Regions from separate parts of the Pseudarthrobacter sp. YAF2 genome, predicted to be linked through region 4. Evidence: riboswitches for the same ligand, from Rfam matches in the RefSeq annotation. Region 4 holds a riboswitch; each other region holds the start of a gene.
What was found. Region 4 has a riboswitch for thiamine pyrophosphate ahead of thiO (glycine oxidase ThiO). Riboswitches for the same ligand answer to the same signal wherever they lie in the genome.
Positions count from the first base shown of each region.

Region 1: linked by a shared signal. The riboswitch ahead of thiC (phosphomethylpyrimidine synthase ThiC) and the one ahead of thiO (glycine oxidase ThiO) in region 4 are both predicted to bind thiamine pyrophosphate.
Region 2: linked by a shared signal. The riboswitch ahead of AB4Y79_RS13640 (ECF transporter S component) and the one ahead of thiO (glycine oxidase ThiO) in region 4 are both predicted to bind thiamine pyrophosphate.
Region 3: linked by a shared signal. The riboswitch ahead of thiD (bifunctional hydroxymethylpyrimidine kinase/phosphomethylpyrimidine kinase) and the one ahead of thiO (glycine oxidase ThiO) in region 4 are both predicted to bind thiamine pyrophosphate.

Region 1 covers NZ_JBFRDA010000014.1:13,925-21,771, reverse strand. The annotation lists gene AB4Y79_RS14925 (alpha/beta fold hydrolase) at 1-436, shown strand, start outside; gene thiC (phosphomethylpyrimidine synthase ThiC) at 433-2,271, opposite strand; TPP riboswitch at 2,267-2,374, opposite strand; gene AB4Y79_RS14915 (amidohydrolase family protein) at 2,455-3,537, shown strand; gene AB4Y79_RS14910 (VOC family protein) at 3,638-4,513, shown strand; gene AB4Y79_RS14905 (hypothetical protein) at 4,722-5,177, shown strand; gene rpsP (30S ribosomal protein S16) at 5,398-5,820, shown strand; gene AB4Y79_RS14895 (RNA-binding protein) at 5,822-6,064, shown strand; gene rimM (ribosome maturation factor RimM) at 6,167-6,712, shown strand; gene trmD (tRNA (guanosine(37)-N1)-methyltransferase TrmD) at 6,713-7,525, shown strand; gene rplS (50S ribosomal protein L19) at 7,770-7,847, shown strand, end outside.
Region 2 covers NZ_JBFRDA010000012.1:91,566-99,412, forward strand. The annotation lists gene AB4Y79_RS13600 (Na(+)/H(+) antiporter subunit C) at 1-503, shown strand, start outside; gene AB4Y79_RS13605 (Na+/H+ antiporter subunit D) at 500-2,101, shown strand; gene AB4Y79_RS13610 (Na+/H+ antiporter subunit E) at 2,098-2,643, shown strand; gene AB4Y79_RS13615 (monovalent cation/H+ antiporter complex subunit F) at 2,640-2,918, shown strand; gene mnhG (monovalent cation/H(+) antiporter subunit G) at 2,908-3,321, shown strand; gene AB4Y79_RS13625 (DUF4235 domain-containing protein) at 3,322-3,585, opposite strand; gene AB4Y79_RS13630 (CDGSH iron-sulfur domain-containing protein) at 3,688-3,903, opposite strand; gene AB4Y79_RS13635 (iron-containing redox enzyme family protein) at 4,002-5,057, opposite strand; TPP riboswitch at 5,425-5,564, shown strand; gene AB4Y79_RS13640 (ECF transporter S component) at 5,631-6,254, shown strand; gene AB4Y79_RS13645 (ABC transporter ATP-binding protein) at 6,254-7,792, shown strand; gene AB4Y79_RS13650 (energy-coupling factor transporter transmembrane component T family protein) at 7,789-7,847, shown strand, end outside.
Region 3 covers NZ_JBFRDA010000004.1:57,696-65,542, forward strand. The annotation lists gene AB4Y79_RS05750 (vitamin K epoxide reductase family protein) at 1-437, opposite strand, end outside; gene AB4Y79_RS05755 (Rne/Rng family ribonuclease) at 876-4,280, shown strand; TPP riboswitch at 4,426-4,523, shown strand; gene thiD (bifunctional hydroxymethylpyrimidine kinase/phosphomethylpyrimidine kinase) at 4,531-6,051, shown strand; gene rplU (50S ribosomal protein L21) at 6,316-6,624, shown strand; gene rpmA (50S ribosomal protein L27) at 6,686-6,949, shown strand; gene obgE (GTPase ObgE) at 7,068-7,847, shown strand, end outside.
Region 4 covers NZ_JBFRDA010000002.1:118,348-126,194, reverse strand. The annotation lists gene thiE (thiamine phosphate synthase) at 24-710, opposite strand; TPP riboswitch at 744-863, shown strand; gene thiO (glycine oxidase ThiO) at 858-2,147, shown strand; gene thiS (sulfur carrier protein ThiS) at 2,144-2,380, shown strand; gene AB4Y79_RS02490 (thiazole synthase) at 2,385-3,200, shown strand; gene AB4Y79_RS02485 (hypothetical protein) at 3,268-3,570, opposite strand; gene AB4Y79_RS02480 (DUF3107 domain-containing protein) at 3,597-3,821, opposite strand; gene AB4Y79_RS02475 (TetR/AcrR family transcriptional regulator) at 3,870-4,535, opposite strand; gene moeB (molybdopterin-synthase adenylyltransferase MoeB) at 4,620-5,819, shown strand; gene AB4Y79_RS02465 (glutamyl-tRNA reductase) at 5,939-7,267, opposite strand; gene hemE (uroporphyrinogen decarboxylase) at 7,427-7,847, shown strand, end outside.

The DNA of each region.
Region 1 (7,847 bases), on a different contig from region 4:
GGTTGAACCGGCGTGCCTTTCCCTGACCGCAGAACTGCCGGCCACGGCGGCACATATCAGCCTGATGAAGCCACTCCTGGATGTCCGCCACCAGCTCGGTGACGAGGACTTCCAGCGGGAATTCGTCCGGCGGGTCTATGCCACCGATCTCCAACAGCCGGCCACCCCGGAGGAGAAACGCTCCGCACGCCGGCTGCGGCTCCAGGTCCCATCGTGGGAAGCGCCCCTGCACATTGTTCCCGGCGTCCCCACGCTCGTCCTCACCGGGGGCTGGGAACCGCTGTACGAGGAAATTGCCGGTTACCTGCGGGAGACCGGCGCCCTGCACCGCGTTGCCGCGGGCGGGCACCGGCCCCATGACTCCGTGGAGGGCGACCGGGCCATCCGGCAGTTCATCAGCGATGTCAGCCGGAGCCAACCGGCCCGGGCCTCCTAGCTGCCGGCAGGCACCTGCAGTTCCGGCAGGTAGACCTTGCCGCCCGCGGCCAGGAATTCCTGGCTCTTCTCCCGCATCCCGGAGGCCATGTCCGCCAGGGCCGCCTGCGAGTCGGCTGACCCGTATTCGTTCCGGATGTCCTGGCTGATCCGCATCGAGCAGAACTTGGGTCCGCACATGGAGCAGAAGTGCGCCGTCTTGGCAGGTTCGGCCGGCAGCGTCTCGTCGTGGAACTCTTCCGCCGTCACCGGGTCCAGCGAGAGCGCGAACTGGTCCCGCCAGCGGAACTCGAACCGCGCCTTGGACAATGCGTCGTCCCGTTCGTGGGCTCCCGGGTGGCCCTTGGCCAAGTCCGCCGCGTGGGCTGCGATCTTGTAGGTGATCACGCCGGTCTTCACATCGTCCTTGTTGGGCAGGCCCAGGTGTTCCTTGGGCGTGACATAGCAGAGCATGGCGGTACCGTACCGGGCGATTTCGGTGGCCCCGATCGCCGAGGTGATGTGGTCATAGCCGGGCGCAATATCGGTCACCAACGGTCCCAGCGTGTAGAACGGCGCGCCCTTGCACAGCTCCTGCTGCCGCTCCACGTTTTCCCGGACCAGGTGGAACGGCACGTGGCCGGGGCCTTCCACCATGACCTGCACGTCGAACTCCCAGGCGCGCTGCGTGAGTTCGGCGAGGGTGTCGAGTTCGGCGAACTGGGCAGCGTCGTTGGCGTCCGCCGTCGACCCGGGACGCAAACCGTCGCCCAGGGAGAACGCGACGTCGTACTTGGCGAAGATTTCGCAGAGTTCGTCAAAGTGCGTGTAGAGGAAGTTTTCCTGGTGGTGGGCCAGGCACCAGCCGGCCATGATGGAGCCGCCGCGCGAGACGATGCCCGTCACCCGGTTGGCCGTGAGCGGGACGTACCGCAGCAGCACGCCGGCGTGGATGGTCATGTAGTCCACGCCCTGCTCGCACTGCTCAATGACGGTGTCCCGGAAAATTTCCCAGGTCAGCGCGTTGGCCTCGCCGTTGACTTTTTCCAGCGCCTGGTAGATCGGGACGGTCCCGATCGGGACGGGCGAGTTGCGGATGATCCATTCCCTGGTGGTGTGGATGTCGTCCCCCGTGGACAGATCCATGACCGTGTCAGCGCCCCACTGGGTGGCCCACTGGAGCTTGTCCACCTCCTCGGCGATGGAGCTCGTCACCGCCGAGTTGCCGATGTTGGCGTTGATCTTCACCAGGAAGGCCTTGCCGATGATCATCGGCTCGGACTCGGGGTGGTTGATGTTGTTCGGGATGATGGCGCGCCCGGCGGCAACCTCGCTCCTGACCAGTTCCACGTCGCAGTTCTCCCGCAGCGCCACGAAGCGCATTTCCTGCGTGATGATGCCCTGCCGGGCGTAGTGCATCTGGGTCACCGTCCTGCCGTCGACGGCGCGGCGGGGCACCGGCCGGGCGCCCTTCCACTCCGCAGAGGCTGCACCGCGGCGCACGGCCGAGCGTCCGTCGTCGAGCAGGTTGCGTTCCCTGCCGCTGTAGGCTTCCGTGTCCCCGCGCGCCACAATCCATTCGGCGCGGAAGGGCTGCAGGCCGCGCACAGGATCACTTCCCGGCCCGGCCGTCCGGTAGGTCCGGAAGGGTGCGTTCGGCCGTCCGTTGGGTGATGGCTCCAGGGCAATTTCGGTCACCGGGACCCGGATTCCGGAACCGGCATCGTCGATCCAGGCCAGGGAATGTGACTTCAGGGACTGCGTCACCTGCGGAGTGGATCCGGTGCCGGGGCCGCTGGCCGAATCGGAACCGGACAGCGTGCGGGCAGGGTTCAACTGGGTGTTTTGCGTACTCAAGGGAATACTCACTTCCTTCGCCGGCATTACCCGGACAGGTTCAACGGTCGCAGGCTGCGTCAGCCCGATCTCAGCCCCTGCAAGGGCACCCGTGTGGTCAGCAACGAAGCTACCACAGCCCTCCGTAAGTCCGTTGTAACAATCGATGATGCTAGCCTGTCCGGGCAACGAAAGGACGCCCGGATGGCAGGAATCATTCACTTTCGCGGACCCGTCCTGGCTGCGCCGGACCAGGTGCGGCACGGACTCTGGTCGGTGGACGGCAGGCTCACCTTCCACCGGCCCGCTCCACCGCCTGACCGGGTGCTTGACGGCTGGGTGCTGCCGGGCTTCGCGGACGCCCACTGCCACATAGGCCTGGGCCCCGCCGGGCCGGTGGAAGCCGCCGTGGCGCAGGAACAAGCCTTGGCCGACGTCAACGCCGGGACCCTCCTGGTCCGTGATGCGGGCTCGCCCGCCGATACCCGCTGGATGCAGGGCGGCAAGGAATTCCCGGTGCTGATCCGCGCCGGCCGGCACATCGCCCGGACCCGCCGCTACCTGCGCGGCTTCGCGCACGAAGTCGAACCCGAGGGCCTCGTTGAGGCCGTGCGCAAGCAGGCCCGGGGCGGGGACGGCTGGGTCAAGCTGGTGGGGGACTGGATCGACCGGGGCGCCGGTGACCTGGCGCCCTCCTTTCCCGCCGCCGTCGTCCGTGATGCCGTCCGTGCGGCGCATGACGAAGGCGCACGGGTGACGGCCCACTGCTTCGCCGAGGACACCCTGGACCAGATGCTCGACGCCGGCGTTGACTGCATCGAGCACGCCACCGGGCTGCTGCCGCGCCACCTGCCCCGGTTCGCCGAACAAGGCGTGCCTATCGTGCCCACCCTCATCAATATCGCCACGTTCCCGGACATTGCCGCGCAGGCGGAACCAAAGTTTCCACGGTACGCAGCCCACATGCGCTCCCTCTGGGAGCGGAGGCTGGAGCGCGTGGCGCAGGCCCATGCCGCGGGCGTGCGCATCTTCGCCGGAACAGACGCCGGCAGCGTCATCCGCCATGGCCGGATCGCGGACGAAATCCTCGCCCTGCACGTCGCGGGCCTGCCGATGGCCGCAGCGTTGGATGCGGCGTGCTGGGCAGCCCGCCGCTGGCTCGGAGCGGACGGCCTGGAAGAAGGGGCGCGCGCCGACGTCATCGTGTGCCGTGAAGATCCACGGGCGGTCCCGGAGACCATCAGCAGGCTGGACCACGTGGTGATCGGCGGCCGCATCATCCGCTGATCGAAAGTGCGGCACAGGACTTGGAATAAATTGAAGCTTCAAGTAATTTTAATGTGTGACAGGCCGCCATCGGGACGGCCGCCAACACAAGGAGCCTCCAATGACCGCAGCAGCCAACAGCCAGGACCTGCTTCCTGCCGACCTCGCCATGGGCACGGTGATGCTCAAGGTGGGGGACATGAAGGTCATGACCGACTACTACCAGCGCGCACTGGGCCTCGAGGTGGTGGCTGAACAGGACGGTGGACTGTACCTGGGCCGTCTTGGCCGCCCCCTGGTCCATCTGGCCCCGGCGCCCGGGCTGAACCTGCCCGGCAGGGGAGAGGCCGGCCTGTTCCATACCGCACTCCTGTTTGAGGATCAGGCCTCCCTCGCCGCCACCATCGCCACCGCGGCGCAGTACGAGCCGATGTCCTTCACCGGCAGCGCCGACCACCTGGTCAGCGAGGCCTTCTACTTCACCGATCCTGAAGGCAACGGCATCGAGCTGTACTGGGACCGCCCGCGCCGCAACTGGTCCTGGAACGGCACGGACGTGGTGATGGACAGCCTCGCGCTGCCCCCGCAGCGCTACCTGGAACAGCACCTCACGGAGGAATCGCTCGAAGGCCAGCGCGTGACGGCCGCCGGCGTAGGTCACGTCCACCTTCAGGTGGGAGACGTCCAGACGGCGCGCGACTTCTACGTGGGCACCCTCGGTTTCGAAAAGACGGCGGGCTGGCACGGGCAGGCACTGTTCGTATCCGCGGGCCGCTACCACCACCACATGGCCATGAACGTCTGGAACAGCCGCGGCGCCGGCCCGCGCAAGGACACCCTCGGGCTCGGCGAAGTCCTCATCGAAGTTCCGTCAGGGGACGACGTCGGCGCCTTGGCTGACCGCCTCAAGGTCGCCGGAGTGCCCGCTCACCACACAGGCGCCGAGCTCCGGTTCGAGGACCCGTGGCGCAACCGGCTGCGGGTGGCTGTCCGCTGACCGGTGTTCCCGGGCGGCGGACCGACCCCGGCGGCGGACCGACCCAGCCGGCTGCCGACCCCGCCGGCAGCCGTGCCCGCCGGCTGCCCTGCCGCACCGGCCCGGCGTGTGCTCCTGCCGGTCCGCAGCTACTAGGCTGATTCCGTACGGCCCGGAAGCAGGCAGCTCCCGGCGCGCAGTTCCGCCAACGGAAGAAGGGCAAGCAGCCATGGGCTTCACCGAGATCTTTGTCGCCACCCACGACGCCGCACTGAAACGCGCCGGCCTCCTCGACGCAGGGAGCGAACCCGCGGCAAACGGCGCCCTTGGGGGAAATGCCGTACGGATCGATGGAGTCAGCGACTTCGAAATCGAACAACTTGGCGATCTCGCCGGGACGGCCGTGCACGCCGGCGGAGCCGACTATGAACTGACCATGGTGGATGTGGCCAGCGACTCCCTCCTCGCCGTTCCTCCTGCCATGGTCCGCGCGCTGGCCGACCTGCTGTCCTATGAGACCGAAGGCGAGGGCAACATCCTCGAGGACGTCGCCGAACAGTGGGCCGCCCAGGACGACATGCCATTTGGCGCAGCCCAGGCCCGTACCTACGTGGAGCAGCTCGCCGCGCTCGCGGCCGGGCTGGACGACGCCGATCGAACCGGACTGTACGTCTGGTCCGCCTGACAGGAGCCGCAGGGTCCATCCTCCGGCCGGCCGCGGCGAAATGCAGCGCAACGCCAAGTCGAAATAAGCTCGCTGATCTGGCACAATAGACAGGTACTCGATCTGCGTGGCCCCTCTCTCCGCGTCCGGATCCTGTCCTTCGAACCCGCAAGTACGGCCCGCCCCACGGGTGCAGAACGCCGGGTTCACCCCCTTTTCTGAAACAGGAGTGACCACAAAAGTGGCCGTAAAGATTCGCCTTAAGCGCTTCGGCAAGATGCGCGCCCCGTACTACCGCATCGTCGTCGCGGACTCACGCACCAAGCGTGACGGCCGCGCCATCGAAGAGATCGGCAAGTACCACCCCACCGAAGAGCCCTCGTTCATCGAGGTCAACTCCGAGCGTGCCCAGTACTGGCTGTCCGTCGGCGCCCAGCCGTCCGAGCAGGTTGCCGCCATCCTGAAGATCACCGGTGACTGGCAGAAGTTCAAGGGCCTCCCGGGCCAGGAAGGCACCCTCAAGACCAAGGTCGCGAAGGAAGCTTTCGTTGCTCCGGAGAAGGGCTCGGTCATCATCCCGGAAGCCATCACCAAGAAGGCCTCGAAGTCTGACGCTGCCGAGGCCCCGGCCGACGCCGAAGCTGAGACCACCGAGGCTGAGTAGATTGCTGGCAGAAGCGCTGGAGCACCTGGTCCGCGGAATCGTCGATTCCCCGGACGACGTCAAGGTTAGTTCGAAGAACAACCGCCGCGGGGACACCCTCGAGGTACGGGTTCACCAGGATGACCTCGGACGGGTGATCGGCCGCCAGGGCCGCACGGCACGCGCACTGCGCACCGTTGTGGCAGCACTGGCCGGCGGCGAACCGGTCAGGGTCGACGTCGTCGATACCGACCGCCGCCGCTGAGCGCTCGGCAACTTTCAGTTTTGCTCCGGCCCCTCCACCCTCAGGTGGAGGGGCCGGAGTGCTTTCACCCCACCCCAACCACAACCCGGAACAGAGGAACAGATGCAGCTTCAGGTGGCGCGGATCGGCAAGCCGCACGGCATTCGCGGGGAAGTCACGGTCCAGGTGCTGACCGATGCCCCCGAAGACAGGTTTGTCCCGGGCACGGAGTTCGTCGTTGAACCTGCCGCCTCCGGTCCGTTGACGGTTGACAGTGCGCGCTGGAACAAGGACATCCTGCTGCTGGGCTTTGCGGAAGTGACTGACCGCAACCAGGCCGAAACCCTCCGCGGCGCCAAGCTCTTCATCGAAACCGAAGAACTCGAAGAGGATGACGACGAGGGCTGGTACGAGCACGAACTTGTCGGCCTCCAGGCCCGGGTCGGCTCACAGGTGGTGGGCAAGGTAACAGCCCTGGCCACCCTGCCCGTCCAGGACCTGTTGACGGTCACCACCCCGGAGGGCAAGGAGATCCTCATCCCCTTCGTGGAGCAGATTGTGCCCGAGGTCAACGTCGAGGAAGGTTTTGTCCTGCTCACCCCGCCGGACGGCCTCTTCGAACTGAACGCCGACGAAGCCGCGTCCCCGGAACCCGAAGGCAGGGAATAGATGCGGATCGACGTCGTCAGCATCTTCCCCGAATACCTTGCCCCGCTTGAGCTCTCGCTGATAGGCAAGGCCCGCCAGGACGGCATCCTGGACCTGCACGTCCATGACCTCCGCAGCTTCACCACCGACAAGCACCGTTCCGTGGACGACACCCCTTACGGCGGCGGTGCAGGGATGGTCATGAAGCCCGAACCGTGGGCGCAGGCCCTGTCAGCGGTGGCAGAGGGCCGGCCCGACCCGCAGCGCAAACCCGTCCTGATCGTTCCGTCTCCCGCCGGCGAGCGGTTCACGCAGGCGCTTGCCTATGAGTTGGCCGAAGAACAACACCTCGCCTTTGCCTGCGGCCGCTATGAAGGCATCGACGAGCGCGTCATCGAGTGGGCGCAGGACCATTTCACCGTTCGCCCCGTAAGCCTTGGCGACTACGTGCTCAATGGTGGGGAAGTGGCCGTCCTGGCCATGGTGGAGGCCATTGGCCGGCTCCTGCCCGGTGTGGTGGGCAACCCCGAGTCCCTGGTGGAGGAGTCCCACTCCGACGGCCTGCTGGAATATCCGGTCTACACCAAGCCCTCCGTGTGGCGGGACCGCGAGGTCCCCCCGGTCCTTCTCAGTGGAAACCACGGCAGGATCGCGCAGTGGCGCCGGCACGAGCAGTACCGCCGGACAGCCGAACGCCGCCCGGACCTGCTGGAGGCGTTCGACGCCGGCAACCTTCCGCGTGCCGACCGCACCGAACTGAACAACCTGGGATACGACGTCGTCGCCGGCAGGCTGGCCCGTCGTCCCGAACCGGCGCCAGGGGAGCAGGACTAGCTCCCGCGCCGGCGCGGAATTGGCGTAGTCCTTCCACTGTGGCAAAATTGACCTTTGTGTCTGCTGGGTCCGCACCTGCCACAGGGGGTAGCGCGGCCAACAGCCGGACAACCGGCCCCGTCAACCATTGAAGCGGCCGGACCACTTTACTTCGGCGGCAATAATCCGGCCCCCTTTCGGGCGGCCTGACTTGCGTGCCGTGACCCAAAGTGAATGACCTGTGGCGTTCACCAGGAGTGCAACCATGCATATTCTCGATTCCCTCGATGCAGCTTCGCTGCGCAACGATGTTCCCGAATTCCGCGCGGGCGACACCCTCAAG
Region 2 (7,847 bases), on a different contig from region 4:
TGCTGATCGTCATGGGCGCCCTGTATGCCTGCGGCATCTACCTCATCCTCGAACGCAGCCTGACACGCGTCCTGCTGGGACTGATGCTGCTGGCCAACGCCACCAACCTGCTGATCCTGTCCACCGGCGGATACGCCGGCCTGGCCCCGTTCTTCACCAAGGACACGCCCGCCGCCGATTACAACGACCCCCTGCCGCAAGCCCTGATCCTGACATCGATCGTGATCTCCTTCGCCGTCACCGCGTTCATGCTGGGCATCATCTACCGCACGTGGGTGCTGGCACGCCAGGACGACATCCAGGACGACGTGGAGGACCTCCGGGTGGCGGAAACCCCCAGCTTCGACGCGGAGGACGACGCCGAAATCCCTGCTGAAACATCCGAGTTCCCGCTCACCACCATCACGGCGGGAGGCCGGGAAATGCCGGCCGAACACGCAGCCGCGGAGGAAAAACCGGGCTCTCTCAACATTGAACCCGGCCCGGAAGGCGGCAAAAAGTGAACATCGCCAGCCTGGCCCCGCTCGCCGTCGTCCTTCCCATCCTGGGCGCCGCCCTGACCTTCCTGCTGATCCGGCACTCCCGGGCCCAACGGACGGTAAGCATCGGACTGTTGTCGCTGACCCTGGCGCTCGAATGCCTCCTGCTGGCATCCGCGTGGAGCAGCGGGACCGCAGCGGTGACCATCGGCGGCTGGCTGCCGCCCTGGGGCATTGTGATGGTGGTGGACCAGTTCTCGTCACTGATGCTGGTGGTCTCCTCGGCCGTGAGCCTGGCCGTGCTGGTGTACGCCACCGGGCAGGGCATGGCCGACGGCGACGAGGACGCCCCGGTCTCGATCTTCCACCCCACCTACCTGATCCTGGTGGCAGGGGTGTCCAACGCGTTCCTCTCCGGTGACCTCTTCAACCTTTACGTCGGCTTCGAGATCCTCCTGACCGCAAGCTACGTGCTGATGACCCTCGGCGGCACCGGGCCCCGCATCCGGGCCGGCGTCACCTACGTGGTGGTGTCCGTGGTGTCCTCGGTGCTGTTCCTGATCGCTATCGCCATGGTGTACGGCGCAACCGGCACCGTGAACATGGCGGACCTCGCCCTCAAGCTGGGCGACCTGGACCAAGGCACCAGGACCCTGCTGCATGTCATGCTGCTGGTGGCATTCGGCATCAAGGCCGCCGTCTTCCCCCTGTCCTTCTGGCTCCCCGACTCCTACCCAACGGCGCCGGCACCCGTCACCGCTGTGTTCGCCGGCTTGTTGACCAAGGTGGGCGTGTATGCGATGGTCAGGACCGAGACGCTCCTGTTCCCCGGCGACACCCTGAACACGCCCCTGATGGTGGTGGCGCTGCTGACCATGGTGGTGGGCATCCTTGGTGCGCTGGCGCAAAGCGACATCAAGCGTCTGCTCTCGTTCACCCTGGTCAGCCACATCGGGTACATGGTGTTCGGGCTGGCCATGTCCTCCGTGGCCGGGCTGGCGGCGGCGGTCTTCTACGTGGCGCACCACATCACCATCCAGACCAGCCTCTTCATGGTGACCGGCCTTATTGAACGCCGCGGCGGCAGCTCATCGGTTGACCGGCTGGGCGGCCTGGCCAAGCTCTCACCCATGCTTGCGCTGCTGTTCTTCATCCCGGGCATGAACCTGGCCGGCATCCCGCCCTTCTCCGGGTTCCTGGGCAAGGTGGGCCTGCTCCAGGCCGGCGTTGAGCTGGGCACCCCTTTGGCCTATGCGCTGGTGACCGGCGGGGTGCTGACCAGCCTCCTGACGCTGCTGGCGATCGCCCGCGTCTGGAACCGCGCGTTCTGGCGGAAGCCGGAGGACGCCGAACATCCGGACCCGGTGCTCCTGGCCGGCCCCTCGGGGCGCGCCGCCGGGCCGGGTGCCAAACTCAACACCGTCACGCTCCTGCCGCGCACCATGGTTGGCTCAACCCTGGGCCTGGTGGTCCTCGGGGTCGCCCTCACAGTGTTCGCCGGGCCGCTGTTCGGGCTCTCCGGCCAGGCCGCGCGGGACATGCTTGACCGGGCGCCGTATATCCAGTCGGTCCTCGGCGAAAATACCGCCGTCCCGGCCACCATAACGGGAGGAGGACGATGAGCCGCAAACGGATTTCGCTGCGCCAGGAGCTTCCGCTGCTGGTGTGGCTGGTGATTGTGTGGGGCGCCCTGTGGCAGGACTTCAGCCCCGGAAACCTGCTCTTCGGCGCGCTGCTGGCGGTGGGCGTTGCCCGGTTGTTCTACCTTCCGCCGGTGGAGCTCAGCGGCCGGTTCAACATCCTGTACGCCGTACCCTTCGCCTTGGCCTTCCTGGGGAAGGTGGTGGTGGCCAGCGGCCAGGTCCTGTACCTGGCGACCGTCCGGGGACCCAGGGTGACCAACGCCGTCGTCGCGGTAAAGCTCCGCAGCCACCAGGACCTGATCGTCACCGCCACCGGGCACGTGATCTCCCTGATCCCAGGCTCCCTGGTGGTGGAGGTGGACCGGCCGGCCTCCACCCTGTACCTGCATGCACTCAACATCACCTCGAAGCAGGACATCGAGGGCCTGCGGAACGAGGTACGGTCCATCGAGGCCGGCCTGATCCGCATCATGGGCTCTGTCGAAGAACTTGAAGCCGTCCGAATGGAGGCATCCGCATGATGCCCGTTGTCCTGGCGGTCACGGCCGTCATTTTCTCGCTGGCCGCCGGCGGGGCCATCATCCGGATTGCCCGCGGCCCTTCGCTTCTGGACCGGGTCCTCGCGGCCGACGTCCTGCTGGCCATCCTGGGCGGGGCCCTGTGCGTGGACATGGCGGTGAACCGGCACCTGAACAACCTGATGCTGGTGGTGGCCATTTCCATCATCGGGTTCATCGGGTCAGTGACGGTGGCCCGGTTCGTCGCAGACCGGAGGGTGAACCCGAATGAATCCTGACGTCTCCGGCGCCGATGCGTGGATTGACCTTGCCTCCGCCGTGTTCATGGTGGTGGGCGCGCTTCTGTCGCTGGGCGCAGCGATCGGGCTGCTCCGCTTTCCCGACCTGATGAGCCGCATGCACGCCGCCACCAAGCCGCAGGTCCTGGGCCTGTTCCTGCTGCTGGCAGCCATTGGACTCCAGATGCGGACATGGTGGGTCTGGCCGGTGCTGGTGGTGGCCTGGATCTTCCAGCTGCTTACGGTGCCCGTGTCCGCGCACATGGTAGGCCGGGCCGGCTACCGCACCAAGCACCTGCACAGGGAACTGCTTGCCGCGGATGAGCTTGAAGCCGTGGTGCAAAAAGCCGCCGCCGAGGCTGCCCGGACGGACAACCGCGACGACGGCGAAACCCGCCAGTAGCTAGACGATGTCCTGCGACTTGGCGAACCGGGTGATGGCGCGCTGGGTGCCCCGGTTGGCCAGGACCTGGATGATCGCGCTGACCGAGGCGGAGATCAGCGCGAACGTCAGCGCCGAACGGAGGCTGGTGGGCACGTCCTCGTTCTTGCCGGTTGGCGGCTTCTGTCCGGTGGTCTTCTCCCAGATGGCGTTGACGAGCTTGGTGCCGACCAAGCCTGCGCCCAGGCTCACCCCGGTCCCGAGCAGCTTGATGAAAAGGTTCATTCCTGTTACTCCTTGCGGGCGGAAAGCGGACTTCCTCCAGCCTAGCCGTACACCCGGGCTGGTCCGGGCAAAGGCGTGGCGGGCTGCAAGCGGGTTGTTTGGCTAACCGGCCGCCGGGCCGGTGCGGAACTTGATCATCTTGTGCGTGCCGTCGCAGTAGGGCTTGATGGCCGAGGCGCCACAGCGGCACAAGGCAACGGTCTTGCGGTCGCGGGGCACGGCGTCCCCGGACGGCGTGACGATTTCAAAATCACCCCGGACGATCAGGGGCCCGTCCGGGCAGACCACGATGGAGCCCGTGGCGGATTCCTGATCCATGTCGGAGCCGGTTCCACGCTGTCCGGGATTCATGCCTGCACCGCTTTCATCGAGTTGTTGCCGTTCTTGGCGGGCCCGGCTATCCGGGGGTGCAGGCCTCATGCTGCCGCCGGGACGGCCGTCCGCAGCGATGATGCCCCGGCCTCCCACGAGGAGATCAGATGGGCGGACAGCCTGCTGTCGAGGGCCATTACGGCACTCGCCCCAAACAGGACGTCCGCGAGGAGGTGCGGCTCGGCTTCGACGAGGCCGCCGGCGAGGTCACGGCCTGCAATCTGTTCGTGGACGGCGTCTGCCTCCACATGCTCATCGAAGTAGTGGGTAACCTCCGCGCCGAAACCGTGCCGGCGGAATCCGTTGCCGTAAAACCGGTTGGGCTGGGAGGACGTCATTTCGTAGATCGCCAGGTGGCCGGTGATGGCACCCCGGAGCCGCCGGTTCAGGCCGCAGAGCGACATCAGGTTCACGGAGGCGAGGGAGACTGCGGGGACGGCATCAACGTAGGCGCCGTACCTGTCGTCGAGGCCCAGACCGCGCATGGTTCGGGCGAACAGCGCGCTGTGCATCCGCTCGGGCCGGCCGCCGCCGTATTCGTCCGCCTGGATTTCCACCAAGGCCGCCTTGGGCCGTCCGCTGAGCCGCGGAATGGCCCATGTGTGCGGATCGGCTTCCTTCAGCTGGTACACCGCCTTGTGGACCAGGAATTCCCGGAGCTGCTCCAGGCTTGCCTTCCTGGCAACGTAGCGGGAGAGGCTGGGACCGGTGTCCATGGCGGCGAGGCCGAACAGGACGTCGGCTACTTCGTCGCTGGTTATGGCGCCGCGGTCGGGCAGTTCGAAGTCTCCGGCCGCCTGGTGTGCGGCAGCGCGGAGGGCCGCCTCGAACGGTTCCTCGACCAGCTGCCGGACCCTGATCAACGCCGGCTCCCACTCCCAGTTGTCCGAGACGCTGTCCAGGCCGGAGTAATGGAGCTCGTAGAGGCAAAAGAGTGCCAGTTGGATGTCCTCGTCCCCAATGATGTCACCGGTGCCGGCCACCTGCCGTGCCGCGAGGCGGTAGAGCCGGTCCAGCTCCGTCCCTGCGGCGTCCGGTGCCTGGGCCAGGACTGTGAACAGGGCGCTGGTGAGGGGGCCTCTGGTGTCCGGGATTCTCATCGTGCTCCTTGGTCTGCCGCGGGGACGGGAACGAAGGCCGGACCGCCATGGTGACCCCCATGCCCTGTCCTCTCGAAAACCCGGGAAACAATATAGTAAGCATGATTACTAATAAAAGCTAAGCAGGCTTTGCACGGAGGCTCCTGCAGGACCACTGGCGCCCGGGCAGGCAGCGTGCAATAGGGGTAGGCAACCGGACGGCGTCCTGGTGGGGCGCGGCTCCAGCGAGGCCTCCGGCTGGGCGCCCGCCGAATCCTGTCACATGCGGTGGAATGGCGCTCATAGCCCGCTATCCACCCCTGCCCGGTGTAAACTTGACCACGCCCCGGAAGGGCAATCAAAAGCCTTACCCAACGAAAAACAACACCAATAACGACAGGGGAGCGCCGCCGTCGGACAACCTGGCTTGCCAGGAACCGCAGGTGGGCGCTGAGAGTGCGGAACAGCCGCAGACCCTCGAACCTGATCCGGTTAGTACCGGCGCAAGGGAGTCGAGTTCTCAAAGTGCCGCGGCTGCACGGCAACAGCCGTCAGCCGGGTCCACTTTCCCCTCCTGTTTCCCAGGAGGATCACATGAGTACTGCAGCAATCAAGAAGACCACCAGTAAGTCCTGGCGCGTCGTGGACATCGTCGTCGCCGCGCTGGTGGCCATCGCGGGCGGCGTCATTTTCTGGGCATGGGACCAGGGAGCAGCCGCGCTGTCTGCCCCCATGAATGCCGCCTACCCGCCCCTGACGGGGCTGCTGGCGGGTGGCTGGATGATTCCCGGCGTGCTGGGGATGCTCATCATCCGCAAGCCCGGTGCCGCCCTGTTCTGTGAAACCGTGGCCGCCACCGGGGAACTCCTCATGGGTTCCCAGTACGGCGCCTCGGTTCTCTTCTCCGGCTTCATCCAGGGCCTCGGCGCCGAAATCATCTTCGTTATTTTCGTGTACCGCAAGTTCAACCTGCCCGTATCCCTGCTGGCCGGCGCCGCGGCTGGGTTCTTCTGCGGACTGAACGACTCGTTCGCGCCGTGGGGCTGGAACATCGCCTACTCCGGTGCGGACAAGCTGGCCTACATCGTGTTGACCACCGTCTCCGGTGCCATCCTCGCCGGTGCCCTGTCCTGGCTCGCCACGCGCGGCCTGGCACGTACCGGCGTGCTGAGCTCCTTCGCGTCCCGCAAGGCCGCTACGGAGCCTGTCTTCTCCTGATGGCACCAGCCCAGGGCGCCGTCCGCCCCGCCGCCGTCACTGCCCGTGGCTGGGGCTGGCGGCATGCCGGCCGGGCAAAACCTGCCGTCCATGCCCTCGACCTGGACATCAGCCCCGGCGAGCGGGTGCTCCTGCTCGGTCCCTCGGGTGCCGGGAAGTCAACGCTGCTGCATGCCCTCGCCGGGGTGCTGGGTGATATCAACGACGACGGCGAGGCCGGCGACGCGGACGAGTCCGGTTCGTTGCTGGTTGACGGCGCCGTGCCCCGCGCCCAGCGCGGGCGTGCGGGACTCATGCAGCAGGACCCGGAGACGCAGGTGGTCCTCTCCCGGGTCGGGGACGACGTCGCCTTCGGCGCCGAGAACCTTGCCGTGCCCCGCGACGCCATCTGGGCGCGCGTGCACGAGGCGCTTGCCGACGTCGGGCTGTCCCACCTCCCGCTCGACCACCCGACGTCGGCCCTGTCCGGCGGCCAGAAACAGCGCCTGGCGCTGGCCGGCATCCTCGCAATGCGCCCGGGGCTGATCCTGCTGGACGAACCCACCGCCAACCTGGACCCGGACGGCGTGCTGGAGGTCCGCGACGCCGTGGCGCGCTGCCTGGACAAGACCGGAGCCACCCTGGTGGTGGTGGAGCACCGGGTCTCCGTGTGGAAGGACCTGGTGGACCGGATCGTGGTCCTGCAGCCGGGCTCCGCCTCGGATCCCGCCGTGCTCCTGGACGGGCCCCCGGACCGGGTGCTCAGCGAAGCCCGGGCCATGCTGACGGCCGCCGGGGTGTGGGTGCCGGGGTACGTGCCGGCAACCCGCCGCCGGGCGGACGTCCCAGCCGCCGGAACCGGCAACCTCCTGCTGGCAGCCGAAGACCTCGGCGTCTCCCGCGAGCGTCCCCGCCGCAAAGGTTTCCGGAAAATCCCGCCGGTTCCGGTCCAGGAAGGTGTTGCCGCGCAGGTCAGGGCCGGCCAGGCGCTGGCCGTCACCGGCCCCAATGGCGCCGGGAAATCAACGTTCGCGCTGACCCTCGCGGGGCTCCTGGAGCCGGTGTCCGGAAAAGTGTCCGCCACGGTGGACCTCAGCCGCGGTGCCGGGATCGACCCCTACATGTGGAAGGCCGAGCAGTTGATCTCGAGGGTGGGAACCGTGTTCCAGGAGCCGGAGCACCAGTTCGTGACCGGCAAGGTGCTGGATGAGCTGCTGTTCGGGCCGCGTCATCTTGGCCACGGCGAGGACCGGGTGGAGGAACTGTTGGAGCGGCTGCGGCTCACCCAGCTGGTGGACGCAAACCCCTACACACTGTCCGGCGGTGAGAAGCGGCGGCTGTCCGTGGCCACGGTCCTCGCCGCCAGCCCGCAGGTGCTGGTCCTGGACGAGCCCACGTTCGGGCAGGACGCCACCACCTGGGCCGAGCTGGCCTCGTTCCTGTCCGAACTCCTGGACGCCGGCACGGCAGTGGTGTCCGTGACCCACGACGCCGAATTCACCGCTGCCCTGGGCGGGGCGGAGCTGCGGATGGCTGTGGCGGAACCGGTGGCGCCATGAGGCAGCAACTGACGTTGAGCGGCAACCACGCCCTCCTGGCCCGAGCCAATCCGCT
Region 3 (7,847 bases), on a different contig from region 4:
TAAAGGGCCTGGGACCACAGCCAGACCACGAACGCGAAGCCGAGCGTGACGCCTGCCTGCAGGCCAACCCAGTACCAGCGGGCGAAGGTGGCGCCGGAAAGCAGGGCCATGCCGACCGTGATGATGATGGCGAACGCCACGATGCCGATGAACATGTTGGGGAAGCCGAACACGGAGCTCTGCCAGGTCTGCATGACCTGGCCGCACGAGATCCAGGGATTCACGTCGCACACGGTGGTGTGGTTGGGGTCCTTGAGTACTTCGAGCTTCTCCAGGACCAGCGTTCCGGAGGCAAGCCACCCCACGATTCCGGTGATGACCAGCAGCCAGCCGAACGGCCGGTTCCGGGTCATCGGGGGAAGGCTTTCGGCAGCACTGGTGCGCGGCTGGACGGCGCGGTCGCTTTCGTGGGCGCTGACGGGGGAGATGCTGGGCATGGGTGTGGCGTCCTTTTCATCCGGTGCTCCTGTGCCTGATTGTAGCGCCGGTGGCTGATGCTTCCACTCAGGAAAGGCAACGGAAACGCAGGCCTCCGCGGCGATCCTGCCCGGGTATGAGAGAATGACAGTGGCTGGAAGCCGATCCACATTCGGACTCCGGTCCGGTGGTTTGTTCCCAAGACCGCCAATGATGAGCAGGGCAGGCTTCGGAATTCTCCGGCACTCCCGCGACTCCATTGAGCGGCACCTGGTTGTGGCACGCAGAACAACGGGTTTTCAGAACAGCCGCCGGCTCCCGTGGGCTGCCGCACCCCAATGCCGGTGCGAACCTGGGAGCATCCAATTGACTTCTGTCAACGCCTGCGGGTTTTGACAATATGTGCCCCAATGGGTGCCGGATGTGGCGGTACGTCAGGGGCAGGAGTGTTGCCACATATGGACAATGATCGAGATCTGGCAGTTAACGACGAAGCAGCGGAAGCTGCTGCTGCACCCAAGAAAGCACCGCGCACCCGGCGCAAGGCGGTGCCCAAGGCAGACGCCGTGACCCCTGCGGAGGCCACGGCACCGGAAACCGCCGGCGATACGCCGGTGGAAGAACCCGTCGCGGAGAAGAAGGCCCCGGCCCGCCGCACCCGTGCCCGGAAGAAGCCCGACGCTGCTGAACCCCTTCCGGCATTCGCGGATGACGCCGAGTCCCTTGCCGCTGCCGCCGCCCATTCGGCTGAGGTTTCCGCAGCGGCACGGGCCGAAGAGGGCCCGGCCGCCATCCCCGCCACGGATGCCGAAGCGGACGTCGAAACGAAGCCCGTCCGCCGTCGTCGGGTAGCCACCCGCAAGGTCGCGTCCCCGGCCCCGGAGGCCGCATCACCGGCCGTGGATGTCGCTGCCGAGGCCCCGGCAGCACCGGAAGCCGTGGAAGAAGCGGCAGCGGAAGAAACCCCCGAGCAGGCTCCCGCGGCCCAGGAAATCGCCGGTGGACCAGGCACCGTGCAGGAGGCCCCCCGGGACGCTGCGCAGTCACCGGAGCCTGCCGCCGCCACCGACGCTCCTGAAGCCGGAAGCGAAGCCGCGTCCGCTGCGGCGGCGAGCCCCTTTGGTTCCCTGTTCCTCGAACCGGGTTCCGCGACGTCGGTCCTCTTCCAGGCCCCGGACCTGAGCACTGTGGTACGCCCCGCGGTGCCCGCGGCTGAGGAGACTGACGAGGACGAAGCCGAAGATGCCGACGACTCGGCCGGCCGGCGCCGGCGCCGCAGCCGTGGCCGCCGCGGCCGCAGCCGCATTGATGACAAGACGGACGAAGACACCGACGGCGCCACTGCAGAGGCTGACGCCGACGACGAAGGCGACGAGGACGCCAACGTGCAGCTGGAAGACGGCGTGACCTCGCGTCGTCGTCGTCGCCGCCGCCGCGGTGACCAGGACCTTGAGCTGACCGGCGGCGGGGATGACGACCCGCCCAACACGGTGACACGCGTCCGCGCGCCGCGCCCGGTCACCGAAGCGCCCGTGAATAACCGCGTCACCAGCGTCAAAGGCTCCACCCGCCTCGAGGCCAAGAAGCAGCGCCGCCGCGAATCCCGCGACACCGGCCGCCGCCGCACGGTGATCACCGAAGCCGAGTTCCTGGCCCGCCGCGAGTCCGTCGACCGGCAGATGATCGTCCGCCAGCGTGACGACAGAATCCAGATCGCCGTCCTCGAAGACGGCGTCCTGGCCGAGCACTTCGTGTCCAAGACCCAGCAGGACTCGCTGATCGGCAACGTGTACCTGGGCAAGGTCCAGAACGTGCTGCCGTCCATGGAAGCGGCGTTCGTTGACATTGGCCGCGGCCGCAACGCCGTGCTCTACGCCGGCGAGGTCAACTGGGAAGCCGTCAACCTCGAAGGCAAGCAGCGCCGGATCGAAAACGCGCTCAAGTCCGGCGACACCGTCCTGGTCCAGGTGACCAAGGACCCGGTGGGCCACAAGGGCGCCCGGCTCACCAGCCAGATCTCCCTCCCCGGACGCTACCTGGTGTACGTGCCAGGCGGCTCCATGACCGGCATCTCCCGCAAGCTGCCCGACGTCGAACGCAACCGCCTCAAGCGCATCCTCAAGGACCGTCTCCCCGAACACGCCGGCGTCATTGTCCGCACCGCGGCCGAGGGCGCGTCCGAGGAAGAACTGACGCACGACATCAACCGCCTCCGCGCGCAATGGGAAGGCATCGAGAGCCAGTCCACCTCCACCAAGATCCTTGCTCCCGAACTGCTGTACGGCGAACCGGACCTGACCATCAAGGTGGTCCGCGACGTCTTCAACGAGGACTTTTCCAAGCTCATCGTCTCCGGCGAGGAGGCCTGGGACACCATCGAGGCCTACGTCACGTACGTGGCCCCGGACCTGGTGGGACGCCTCGAGAAGTGGACCAAGGACCAGGACATCTTCTCCGCCTGGCGCATCGACGAGCAGATCCACAAGGCACTTGAGCGGAAGGTATTCCTGCCCTCCGGTGGTTCCCTGGTCATCGACCGCACCGAAGCCATGACCGTGGTGGACGTCAACACCGGCAAGTTCACCGGCAGCGGCGGCAACCTCGAGGAAACCGTCACCAAGAACAACCTCGAAGCTGCCGAGGAAGTGGTGCGCCAGCTGCGGCTGCGCGACATCGGCGGCATCATCGTGATCGACTTCATCGACATGGTGCTCGAATCCAACCGCGACCTGGTCCTGCGCCGCATGGTGGAATGCCTGGGCCGCGACCGGACCAAGCACCAGGTCGCCGAGGTCACGTCCCTTGGCCTGGTCCAGATGACCCGCAAGCGCATGGGCACCGGCCTGCTGGAAGTCTTCGGCGAGCAGTGTGAGGCGTGCGCCGGACGCGGCGTGGTGACCCACGACGATCCCGTGGAGCACCGGCGGGCCAATATCGTGGCGGCCGAACACCACGTCCAGCGCGCCGACAACCGTCCCGACGCCCGTGGGGAAGCCCACCGCCCCGAGGGGCAGCGGATCGACGCCGGCCAGCCCGGTCCCCGGACCGAGCGCAAACGCCGGCGCGGACGCGGCGGCCAGCAGGCCGAGTCGGTACCGGCACCTGCGGTGCACGTCCACACCGTGCAGCCTGATCCCGCCGACGCCGAGCGGCACGCCAAGGCGGAGGCCACCCGGCTTGCCCTGGCGAACATCGCCGCCGCCGCCCACGCGGCCCACGTGCACGACGACGAGCTGGCCGCGGCCCGGCAGGTGCCGGCACAGCAGGCTCCCGCCCCGCAAACGCCGGTGCAGCCTGCTCCGGCAGCCGACGGGGAAACGCACGACGCCGACGCCCACGGGCGTCCCGCGGCGGTCCTGACCTTTGGCGGCGAGAAAGTCCCGCTTCCGTTCGTGGAGCATGCGGAGGAGCAGCACCCCAGGCCTGCCCTGACGCTGGACCGGCTTGCGGAAGCATTCGCCCACCTCGGCCAGCCGGCGTCGCCCGTTGAGGCCGCATCGGGGAACGCCGGAGCCGCTGAGCCGGCAACGGAACAGACCGCGCCGGAGCACCTGCCGCAGGGCGGGGAAGCCCAGGCGCGCGTCGGGCAAGCGCCGGCTGAGAAGGACTACTCCGACCACACGCTGGAGCAGACCCGCGAACGCAGGCCGCGCCGCCACCGGGCAGCCAGCCGGGCCCAGGGTGCTGCCAACGAAACCGCTGTCCAGCACCATGAGAACGTGCAGGCCGCCAATACCGGCCACTCGCACGCAGCCAAGGCCCCGGAACCCGCGAAGCAGCAGACGGCAAAGCCTGCTGATACGGGCAAGCCGTCAGAGGAACCCATCATCCTCGGCGTCGGCGTTCCAGCCTCGGAACTCTAGGCCGCGCGTCAAAGGTTGCCTATGAAGTCCCCGTCCCGTGGACCGTTCCCCCCGTTATTTCGGGGGGAACAGTCCACCAGGCGGGGACTTCCCGCATCCGGGGGCCGTCACCTTTACCGCGGCCCGGGGCTACCGGCTAGGCTGGGAAACCGACACGGGGTGCCGCGCAGAAGGCCGGCTGAGATCCACACCCGTTGAACCTGTCCGGCTAGTACCGGCGAAGGGATGTCTGTTGTCTTCGACCCTTTCCATGCCCCTGCCAACTGCCTCCACGGCTCCCTCCGGGAGTCCGGTGGGCCGGGAGGTGCCACGTGTCCTCTCCATCGCGGGCTCCGATCCATCCGGTGGCGCAGGAATCCAGGCGGACCTCAAGAGCATTGCAGCCCACGGCGGATACGGCATGGCTGCCATCACCGCACTCACCGCACAGAACACCCGCGGCGTTGTGGCCGTCCACGTTCCACCGGCGCCCTTCCTGGCCCAGCAACTCGATGCCGTCAGCGACGACATCACCATCGACGCCGTCAAGATCGGCATGCTCGGTGACGAAGCGGTGATCCGCACGGTCCGCCAATGGCTCGAAAAGGTGCGTCCCGCCGTCGTGGTCCTGGACCCGGTGATGGTGGCCACCAGCGGCGACCGACTGTTGAAGGAATCCGCCGAAGCCGCCCTCCGGGAATTGCTGCCCCTTGCCCACCTCATCACCCCCAACCTGCCGGAACTCGCCATGCTGGTGGGTGAGGAGCCGGCAGGGGACTGGGAAGCAGCCTTGGACCAGGGCAGGCGCCTGGCTGATGCCACCGGCGCCACCGTTCTGGTCAAGGGCGGACACCTGTCAGGCGAAAGCTGCCCGGACGCGCTGGTGAACACCGCCGGCGTGCTGGCGCATGATGTCGTGGAAGTGCCCGGTACCCGCATCGATACCCGGAACAGCCATGGCACGGGCTGTTCGCTGTCCTCTGCCATGGCAACGGTCCAGGCCCGCCTGGGCGACTGGGAGGCGTCGCTGCGGACGGTCAAGCCCTGGCTTGCCGGGGCGCTTGAGAATTCGGGCCAGCTCGAGGTCGGCCGGGGGAACGGACCCGTGCACCACTTCCACCATGTGCGGCCACATCTCCAGGAAGGCGGCTTCGCTGCCCGGCTCTGGGCCGAAGCCCGGGAGGACCTGGCGGACATCTACGCCCTGGAGTTCATCCACGGCCTGGCCTCAGGCGAACTGGCTGAGAAGGACTTCGCCTACTATCTCGCCCAGGACGCCTTGTACCTGAACGGATACTCCCGGGTCCTGGCCCGGGCCAGCGCCCTGGCCCCCTCCGAAGCGGAGCAGCTGTTCTGGGCAGGCTCAGCCCGGCAGTGCCTTGAAGTGGAATCGGAACTCCACCGCTCATGGCTCAGCACCCGGCCCGGGCTAACCGGTCTTGGACCCGTCACCAAGGCTTACGTTGACCACCTCACCGCAGTGTCGGCGTCGGGCAGCTATGCCGTCCTTGCCGCCGCTGTCCTACCCTGCTTCTGGCTCTACGCCGAGGTGGGCAGGACATTGCACGGCCAGTTCCTCGCCGCGGGCGAACCTGACGGGCACGCCTACGCCGCATGGCTCCGCACGTACGCCGACGAAGGCTTCGCGGAGGCCACCCGGCAGGCCATCGCGATCGTGGATGCGGCGGGACGGAAGGTCTCTGACCAGGAACAGGCTGCCATGGTGACGGCGTTCAAGCAGTCCTGCCGGCTTGAAGTGGAGTTCTTCGACGCGCCGCGCCTGCACTCCTGACGTCCGACGGCGGCGACGCGGCTATGATGGATACGCACAGTTGCGGCGCTGCATGCCAAGTTGTGGTTACTATCACAGCCGGCCCGCCGGAACCAGCCTCATTTGCGGCTGGAGACGGATTTAGCGTATTCTGGATCTTCGGTGCTTACGCCAACACTTGGGTTATGACCCCACGGCGTTGAGGCACAGCGAGAAACCAGGCTTTTAGTGAGTCGGTTCCGCACGCAAATTTTGTTATAAACGTCGAGAGAAGTGAGTTCCCAAGTGGTGTACGCGATTGTCCGCGCAGGCGGCCGCCAAGAGAAGGTTTCCGTTGGAGACTTCGTTACCCTGAACCGCGTCGCCGGTGGAGCCGGCAGCACCATTGAGCTGCCCGCGCTGCTCCTGGTTGACGGTGACAAGGTCACCTCCGCAGCCAAAGACCTGGCCAAGGTAACTGTTACGGCTGAAATCCTCCAGGACCTGCGTGGTCCTAAGATTGTCATCCAGAAGTTCAAGAACAAGACCGGCTACAAGAAGCGCCAGGGTCACCGCCAGGAATTGACCAAGGTCAAGATCACCGGCATCAAGTAACCACCGGTTACTGTTCAGGCATTTCAACAGATTCCCCAGAATTTAGAGGCAGGCATTTCAGATGGCACATAAAAAGGGCGCGAGCTCCACTCGCAACGGTCGCGATTCCAACGCTCAGTACCTCGGCGTCAAGCGCTTCGGCGGCCAGGTCGTTTCCGCAGGCGAGATCATCGTCCGCCAGCGTGGCACCCACTTCCACCCGGGCGCCGGCGTTGGCCGCGGCGGTGACGACACCTTGTTCGCATTGACCCCGGGCGCCGTTGAATTCGGCACCCGCCGCGGACGTCGCGTAGTCAACATCGTTGCTGCTGCAGCCGCAGAGTAACAACCAGTTTTGAAGCGGTGGAGCGGGCCTGAGGGCCCGCTCCACTGTTCTTTTAACCGCACTACAATCGTTGTGGCGTCCCCGGGCGCCGCGTAAACAGCATTCTGAGGAGATCCACGTGGCCAGCTTTGTAGACCGGGTAGTACTTCACGTATCCGGCGGATCCGGCGGCCACGGATGCGTTTCCGTCCACCGTGAGAAGTTCAAGCCGCTGGGCGGGCCCGACGGCGGCAACGGTGGCGATGGCGGCGACGTGATCCTCCGTGTGGACCACCAGACCACCACCCTCCTCGATTACCACCACGCACCGCACCGGCACGCCAGCAACGGCGGTCCCGGCATGGGCGACTGGCGCGGCGGCAAGAACGGCGAGACCCTGATCCTTCCCGTTCCGGACGGCACAGTGGTCAAGTCAAAGGACGGCACCGTACTGGCGGACCTTGTGGGTGAGGGCACCGAGTACGTCGCCGCAGCCGGCGGCGTGGGCGGCCTGGGCAACGCCGCCTTGTCCTCGCAGAAGCGGCGCGCACCCGGTTTCGCGCTGCTGGGAATCGAAGGCGACTCCCGCGATGTGGTCCTGGAACTGAAGTCCATCGCAGACATCGCCCTGGTGGGCTTCCCGTCTGCCGGAAAGTCCAGCTTGATCGCTGCAATGTCCGCCGCCCGGCCCAAGATCGCCGACTACCCCTTCACCACCCTGATTCCCAACCTTGGCGTCGTGCAGGCGGGCGAGGTCCGGTTTACCATCGCCGACGTCCCCGGCCTGATCGAAGGCGCCAGCGAGGGCAAGGGCCTGGGACACAACTTCCTGCGCCACGTCGAGCGCTGCGCTGCCTTGGTCCACGTGCTTGACTGCGGCGCCCTCGAATCCGACCGCGATCCGCTCTCGGACCTCGCC
Region 4 (7,847 bases):
CAGCGTAACTCCAAGTCCTGGGATTATGCAGGCCCGGGTGCGGCGGCGTCCAGCGCGTCGAGCAGGGAGGCGGCAGCGGCCGCGGGATCCGGCGCTTCGGTAATGGCGCGGACCACCACGATCCTGCGGGCACCCGCCTCCGCCACCTGGTGGACGTTCCCGTGGTCGATGCCGCCGATGGCAAACCACGGCACCGGGTCTGACGCATCCATGGAGGCTTGGGCGGCGTACTTCACCAATTCCAGCCCGACGGCGGTCCGGCCGGGTTTGGTGGGCGTGGCCCAGACGGGGCCCACACAAAAGTAGTCCAGGTGGGAAGGGCCGGCAGCTGCTGAGAGGGCGGCATCCACCTGGTCCGGGCTGTGGCTGGAGAGCCCGATGGCTGCGTTGCCGTTGACCAGCGTCCGGGCCGCCGCCAACGGAAGGTCCTTCTGGCCGATGTGGAATACCGGTGCCCCGGACAAAACCGCGATGTCCGCGCGGTCATTGACGGCCCACAGCCGCCCGTGGCGCACCGCCGTCTCCTTTAATACCGCCAGCAGGTCCAGTTCCTCTGCAGCCTCAATGGTCTTGTCGCGCAACTGGATGATGTCCACGCCGCCGGCGAACGCGGCATCCACGAACCGGGCAAAGTCGCCGCGGTCCCGGCGCGCATCCGTGCAGAGGTACAGGCGGGCCGCCTCGAGGACAGGAACAGATGAGGGGGACATATTCATGCCTGCCAGCCTAGTTCCTCTAAACTGGGGTGGTACTGCGGGAGCCCGCGGCAGCTGTCACAAAGCACCGGGCTGAGAGGGCGTCAGAGCCGACCGCTTGACCTGATCCGGCTAATACCGGCGTAGGGAAGGAACCACACTATGCCTACCGCGAGCAACGCCCTCCCCGGGTCCACCGGTGATGCCATCCGGGCCGACGTCGCCGTCATCGGCGCGGGAGTGGTGGGACACGGAATCGCCTGGGAAATCCAGCGGTCCGGGCGGTCCGTTGTGCTCATCGATGACGCGCCCGGCGCCGGCGCCAGCTGGGCCGCTGCCGGCATGCTGGCCCCCGTCAGCGAGCTGCATTACCAGGAAGAGGACCTCCTGGACCTCATGACCGAGGCATCATCACGCTGGCCGGGGTTCGCCGCCGGCGTCGCCACCGCGGCCGGTGCCGGGACCGGATACCTGACGACGCCGACCCTCGCCGTGGGCATCGACGCCGCAGACCGGAGGGCCTTGATGGACCTGCGTGCCGTCCAGCAGGCCAACGGTCTGGAGGTCCAACCGCTGACCGTGCGCGAAGCCCGCGGCCGCGAACCACTGTTGAGTCCCGCGATCTCGTGCGCGCTGGACACCCCGGCCGACCACCAGGTGGACCCGAGGCGTCTGATAGCGTCCCTCCGCCTGGCCCTTGGCGGAGCGGCGCGCGAAACCCCGGAACTGGCGGTTGCCGGTGCCGGTGACGGGTATGCCGTACCGGAACGCGCGGCCGGGCTGCTGTGGGAGGGCGGGGCGGTGGCTGGGGTGCGCCTTGCCGGTGGCGGCACTGTGGTTGCGGGGGAAACGGTGGTGGCCAACGGCCTGCACGCAGGATCCCTTGACGGCCTGCCCGATGGCCTTGAACTGCCGCTGCGGCCAGTGCACGGTGACATCCTGCGCCTTTCCGTGCCGCAGCACCTGCGCCCCCTGGTGACCGCCACGGTGCGCGGGCTGGTTCACGGGATCCCGGTGTACATCGTCCCCCGGCAGGACGGCACAGTGGTCATTGGAGCCTCCCAGCGGGAGGACGCGCTCTCCGACGCCGTGAGCGCCGGCAGCGTGTACCAGCTGCTCCGGGACGCCCAGGCGCTGGTTCCCGCCGTCGCCGAACTCGAACTCCTGGAGTGCACCGCACGGGCCCGCCCCGGGACCCCCGACAATGCGCCCCTGCTGGGGCGGGTGGCGGTGTCCCCGGGATCCCGTGATCCCGGGGACGGGCACGTCCCGGGACTCATCATCGCCACCGGATTCTTCCGGCACGGGGTGCTGCTCACTCCAGCGGCCGCGGCGATCTGCACGGCGTTGCTCGACGGAGCAGCCGATCCCCGCTGGGCGCCGTTCAGTCCGGACCGTTTTTCCAGGCCGGCGGCTGCCGTCCCGAGCCCCCACATGAAGGAGACAGCGTGAATATCATCCTCAACGGAAACCCGCATACGGTGGCAGACGGCGCCTCCATCACCACGCTTGTCAGCGAGGTGACCGGGCGGCCGCTGGCTCCCAATGGCCAGGCGACGGACGGCAGGAAACTGGGTGTCGCCGTCGCGCACAACGCCCAGGTGGTGCCGCGCAGCCAATGGTTCGGCACCGCGCTCGGCGACGGCGACGACATCGAACTCGTCACAGCAGTACAGGGAGGCTGACACCATGACCGAAACCGGCACCATCAACACCGCTAGCCAGGCCGACGCCGATGACGCACTGGTGATCGACGGCGTCGCCCTCGGATCCCGGCTCATCATGGGCACCGGTGGTGCGCCCAGCCTGGACGGCCTGGGCGCGGCACTCCTGGCCTCCGGCACCGCGCTGACCACGGTGGCCATGCGGCGGTACTCCACGGCGGAAACAGGCTCGCTGTTCCAGCTGCTGGTGGACAACGGGATCAAGGTCCTGCCCAACACCGCCGGCTGCTTCACCGCCCGGGACGCGGTCCTCACCGCGGAACTGGCCCGGGAAGCCCTCGAAACCGACTGGGTGAAGCTGGAAGTCATCGCCGACGAACAGACCCTGCTGCCGGACGCTGTGGAACTCGTGGACGCCACGGAACAGCTGGTCAACCGCGGCTTCAAGGTCTTTGCCTACACCAACGACGATCCCGTGCTTGCGCTGCGGCTGGAGAACCTTGGCGCCACCGCCGTGATGCCCCTCGGTGCACCGATCGGCACCGGACTGGGGATCCTGAACCCGCACAACATCGAGCTCATCGTGTCCCGGGCGTCGGTGCCGGTGGTCCTGGATGCCGGCATCGGCACGGCCTCCGACGCCGCACTGGCCATGGAGCTGGGGTGCGACGCCGTACTGCTGGCCACTGCCGTGACCCGGGCGCAGAACCCGTCCCTCATGGGCGAAGCGTTCAAGCACGCCGTGATCGCGGGCAGGATGGCGAGGGCTGCCGGACGCATTCCGCGCCGGGAACATGCCCTGGCGTCTTCGGCGATGGAGGGCCGGGCAGAGTTCCTCTAGGCCCTTATAGACCTGTGGCCACCACCCGTCCGGGTGGTGGCCACAGCTGTCAGCAGGCAGGAGCCGTTCAGCTCCGCAGCACCGCGTTCAGCCGCTCGGTGTCATGGCGCGCACGGGTACGGCCCAGATAGACGACGGCGGCGATGGCCGCGGCAGTGCCGAGGGCGATGGGCAGGACCCAGGGAAGCCACGTCAGCCCCGGAAGGTAGCCGAAACCGGCCGCCATAAGGATGATCCACGCCAGTGCGGCAACACCAACGGCGATACCGGCGGGAAGACCCGCACCATACCTGGCATGGCGTTTGTCATTGGCCCAGACGATGAAACCGGCTGTGAGCGTGGCCAGCACCACAATGGTCAGCGAAAGCATGGATCTCCTTGGAACGGGGGAGCGGCCTAGAACTGGCCGAAACCTACGCGGCGAACCTCTTCGGCACCGATTTCCACATAAGCCAGTGCGTTGCCGGGAACAATGATCAGGCGTCCCTTGTCATCCTTCAGGCGCAGTTGGGTGCCTGCGTTGATGGCCTCGCCAACGGTCTTGGCCAGCGTTTCGGCATCCTGGTCTGATTCCAGCACGATTTCGCGGCCAACGTTTTGAACGCCGATCTTAATTTCCAAGGGGGCCTCCCAGCCTTTGAAGTTCGTCGATGATGTCTCATTTGTAGTCTAGGACTCTTTGGGGAAGCGAGAGATTCCGCGCCAAGCTAAACGGTAGATGAGGTCGCTGGCCACGTTGAGGTCCAGGTTGCCGTCCGTTTCCAGCCAATACCGGGCGCTGACCTGGGCCATCCCGGCCAGGCCGCGGCCCAGGAGTTCCGCCTCCAAGTGGGGGAGTTTGGTGTCCTCGGCAATGACCCGGGCGATGGCGTCGGCGAAGGTCCGGTTGAACGTCTCCAGCCTGGAGCTGACATCGGGATCGTTGATCAGGTCCGATTCGAACACCAGGCGGTGCGCCTGGTCGTCGTTGGCAATGAAGTGGAAGTAGGCGCGCATGACGGCCTGCACGCGCTCGTCGTTGTCAGTGGTGGAGTTCAAGGCGCCGAGCATCAGCTCGGTCAGTGACGTCAGGTGGCTTTCCAGCAGGGCCAGGTACAGTTCACGCTTGGACGGGAAGTGCTGGTACAGCACGGGCTTGCTCACATGGGCAGTTTCTGCAATTTCGTCCATCGCGGCCCCGTGGTAGCCATTGGCAACGAATACTTCCTGGGCGGCCGCAAGCAACTGCGCGCGGCGCTCGTCCCGGGGCAGCCGGGCGGACCGTTGGCCTGCGGGGCGGGAGGCAGTTTGCGGTTCGGCCGCGGGCGGGCGGTCGGCCCGTGCTTCAGGGACCACAGTTGTCCTTCTTTCCATTGCAGTTACATTCACTTTACTGCTGGGTAATATGACCCGGCGGTATCCCGGGGCATACATTGAAGTATGGCTTCGACGTTCACCGCAAATGTTTCAACCCATTCCCTGGATCCATTGGTGGAACCAGCTGCCGGCCTGACGCCCGCCGAGGTGGAACGGTACTCCCGGCACCTGATCATTCCCGAGATCGGCGCACTGGGGCAGCGGCGGCTCAAGAACGCCAAAGTCCTGGTCATCGGCGCCGGCGGCCTCGGTTCTCCCGCGCTGCTGTACCTTGCCGCGGCAGGGGTGGGCACGCTGGGCATCATTGACGACGACGTGGTGGACCTAAGCAACCTGCAGCGCCAGGTGATCCATGGCGTGGGGGACGTGGGAAGGCTTAAGATCGAGTCGGCGCGCGATGCCATCGCCGCACTGAACCCGCTGGTGGACGTCCGGCTCCACAACGTACGCCTGGATTCGGGCAACGCCCTGGAGCTGTTCGCGGAGTATGACCTCATCCTCGACGGCGCGGACAATTTCGCCACGAGGTACCTGGTGAACGATGCCGCCGCCATCCTGGGCAAGCCGTACGTGTGGGGCTCAATTTTCCGTTTCGACGGCCAGGTAAGCGTTTTTTGGGAGAAACACGGCCCGACCTACCGCGACCTCTACCCCGAGGCCCCTCCGGCCGGTTCCGTGCCTTCGTGCGGCGAGGGCGGCGTCTTTGGCATGCTGTGTGCCGCCGTGGGCTCTCTCATGGTGACAGAGGCAGTGAAGCTGATTACCGGCGTCGGACGTTCCCTGCTGGGCCGCGTGGCCCTGTTTGACGCCCTGGGCGGCAGCTGGCGGGAGATCCGGGTCTCCAAGGACCCCGCGGCGGAGCCCATCACCGAACTCACGGACTACGAGGCGTTCTGCGGGGTCGCACCGGCGCCCACGGCAGACACGGAACACACCATCACCGCAACCCAGCTGGCCACCATGCTGGCGTCGCGGAAGGCGGGGCTGAAGGACTTTGAACTGGTGGACGTGCGCGAAGCCGGCGAGTACGACATCGTCCGGATTGACGGTGCAACGCTCATTCCGCAGGGACGGATCCTGGCGGGGGAGGCATGGAGCGAACTCCCGCAGGACCGGGACATTGTGTTCCACTGCAAGGCCGGGACGCGCTCAGCCAATGTGCTCGCGGCTGCGCGCCAGGCAGGCTACCAGCGGGTCAGCCACCTCGAGGGCGGCATCCTGGCGTGGGTGCGCGACGTGGAACCCGAAAAGCCCGTCTACTGACCGGAACGCCCGCTCACTTTTGACCGCCATCTGAAGGACGCCCGCTCACTCGCTTGAAGGAAGTGAGCGGGCGTTGCCTCAAAAGGCGCAGGAAGTGAGCGGGCGTTGCCGCGGGGTTGTCAGGCGGTTTCGCGGCCGGCGTGGTCCACCGGGCATTCGGCCTCAGCGGCTGCGGGCGCAAGGGCGGGGCCAGGCTGCTCGACAGTGATGCCGTAGAGCGCTTCCAGGGCGGCCACATAATCATCCTGCTGGCCATTGGCGGCAAGCTCGCGGGCCCGGACAGTGGGCACGTGCAGCAACTGCTTGACCATGCGGCGGAGCGCGAACTCGACTTCTTCCGCGGCAGCGGTGCAGCCGTGGCGGGCACGGACCTTTTCCATCTCCGCATCCAGCACGCTCATGGTGTGGCGGCGCAGGGCAACAATGGCGGAGTCCACCGAGCGGGCTTCGCGTTCCTGTTCGAACGCCCGGGCGGCGCCGTTGACGATGCCACTTGCCTGGGTGAGCGACTCGGCCTGCTCCTGCGGAGCCGCGAGGCGCACCGACTCCAGGGTGAGCAGTTCGACGCCGTCCAGTTCGCCGACCGCCGGGTCGAAGTCGTGGGTGAGGGCGAGGTCGATGGCGATCAGGGGTTGCGGGGAGTCCGCGCGGACCTGGGCCAGTTCATCGGCTTCCACCCGGGTGTCCGAACCGCTGCAGCCGATCATGACGTCAGCGGCGGCGACTGCCGGGCGCAGGGATTCGACGTCCAGGGCCCTGCCGCCGCGTGTTGCCACGAAACCTTCGGCGCGTCCGGAGGACGAGTAGACGCTGATGTCCGTGCAGCCGCGTTCGCGGAGGAGGGCCATGGTGGCGCCCGCGTAGGCGCCGGTTCCAAAAACGACCACCTTCTTGGCGGACCAGTCGGGGCTTTCGGAAAGGTCGGTGGCAAGGTCCAGCGCCACGGAGACGATGGAGAGGCCGCGGGAACCCAAGGCGGTCTGGGCGCCAACGTCCTTGGCGGTCTTGGACGCGGCCTGGAAGAGCCGGACCAGTCCGGCGCTGGCGGTGCCGTCGTGCTGGGCGGTAATCAGTGCACGCCGTACCTGCCCGGCAATTTCGCGTTCACCGACGACGGCGGAGTCGAGCCCGGCGCTTACGGCGAACAAGTGCTGGGTCACCTCCGGCCCGGTGCGGGTGTTGAAGGAACGAGATACCAGTGGTTCAGCCAGGCCGCTGGCCTCGCTGATCCGGGCGACCAGGGCGGCGCGGGCAGCCTCGACGTCGGCAGCGTTGGGGGCTTCGCCGTAGATTTCGAAGCGGTTGCAGGTGGCCAGGACCACGGCTCCCGCCACGGAGGGGGATTCGATGAGGGTGGACGCGGCAATCCCTGAGGAACCGTTGCTCAGCTGAGCAACGGTTTCGAGATCGATGTCGGCGTGTGTAGCCACCAATGAGAAAAGAACCACAGCAGACCAATCATAGCTTTTTCGGTGCCCGGTAGAACAACCACCGGAAAGGATAGTCGCCACATAGTGCGGTGATCCGGGACACCTTGCTGCCGCCAGGGGTGGAAGGCGACAGGTTGTCGTTATCTTTTGGAGCTCTTTTTGGGCACAATCAAAAGCATGACTCCTAGCCCTGCCGTCTCCGCTGCCGGCGCCCTCGCCGCAGACCATCCACTGATGGACGGCCGCACAGCGGACTCACCGCTGATCACGGCCTATCGCGGGGGCAAACCCTCCCGCCGTCCCGTCTGGTTCATGCGGCAGGCGGGCCGGTCGTTGCCGGAATACCTGAAGGTCCGCGAGGGCATCGCCATGCTGGACTCCTGCCTCCGGCCTGAGCTGGCCTCGGAGATCACGCTCCAGCCTGTACGCCGCCACGACGTTGACGCCGGCATCTTCTTCTCCGACATCGTGATTCCGCTGAAGCTGGCCGGCGTCGGTGTCGACATTGTGCCCGGGGTGGGGCCCGTCCTGGACAAGCCCGTGCGCACCGCCGCCGACGTTGCCGCCCTGCCCCAGCTGACCTGGGAAGCACTGGAGC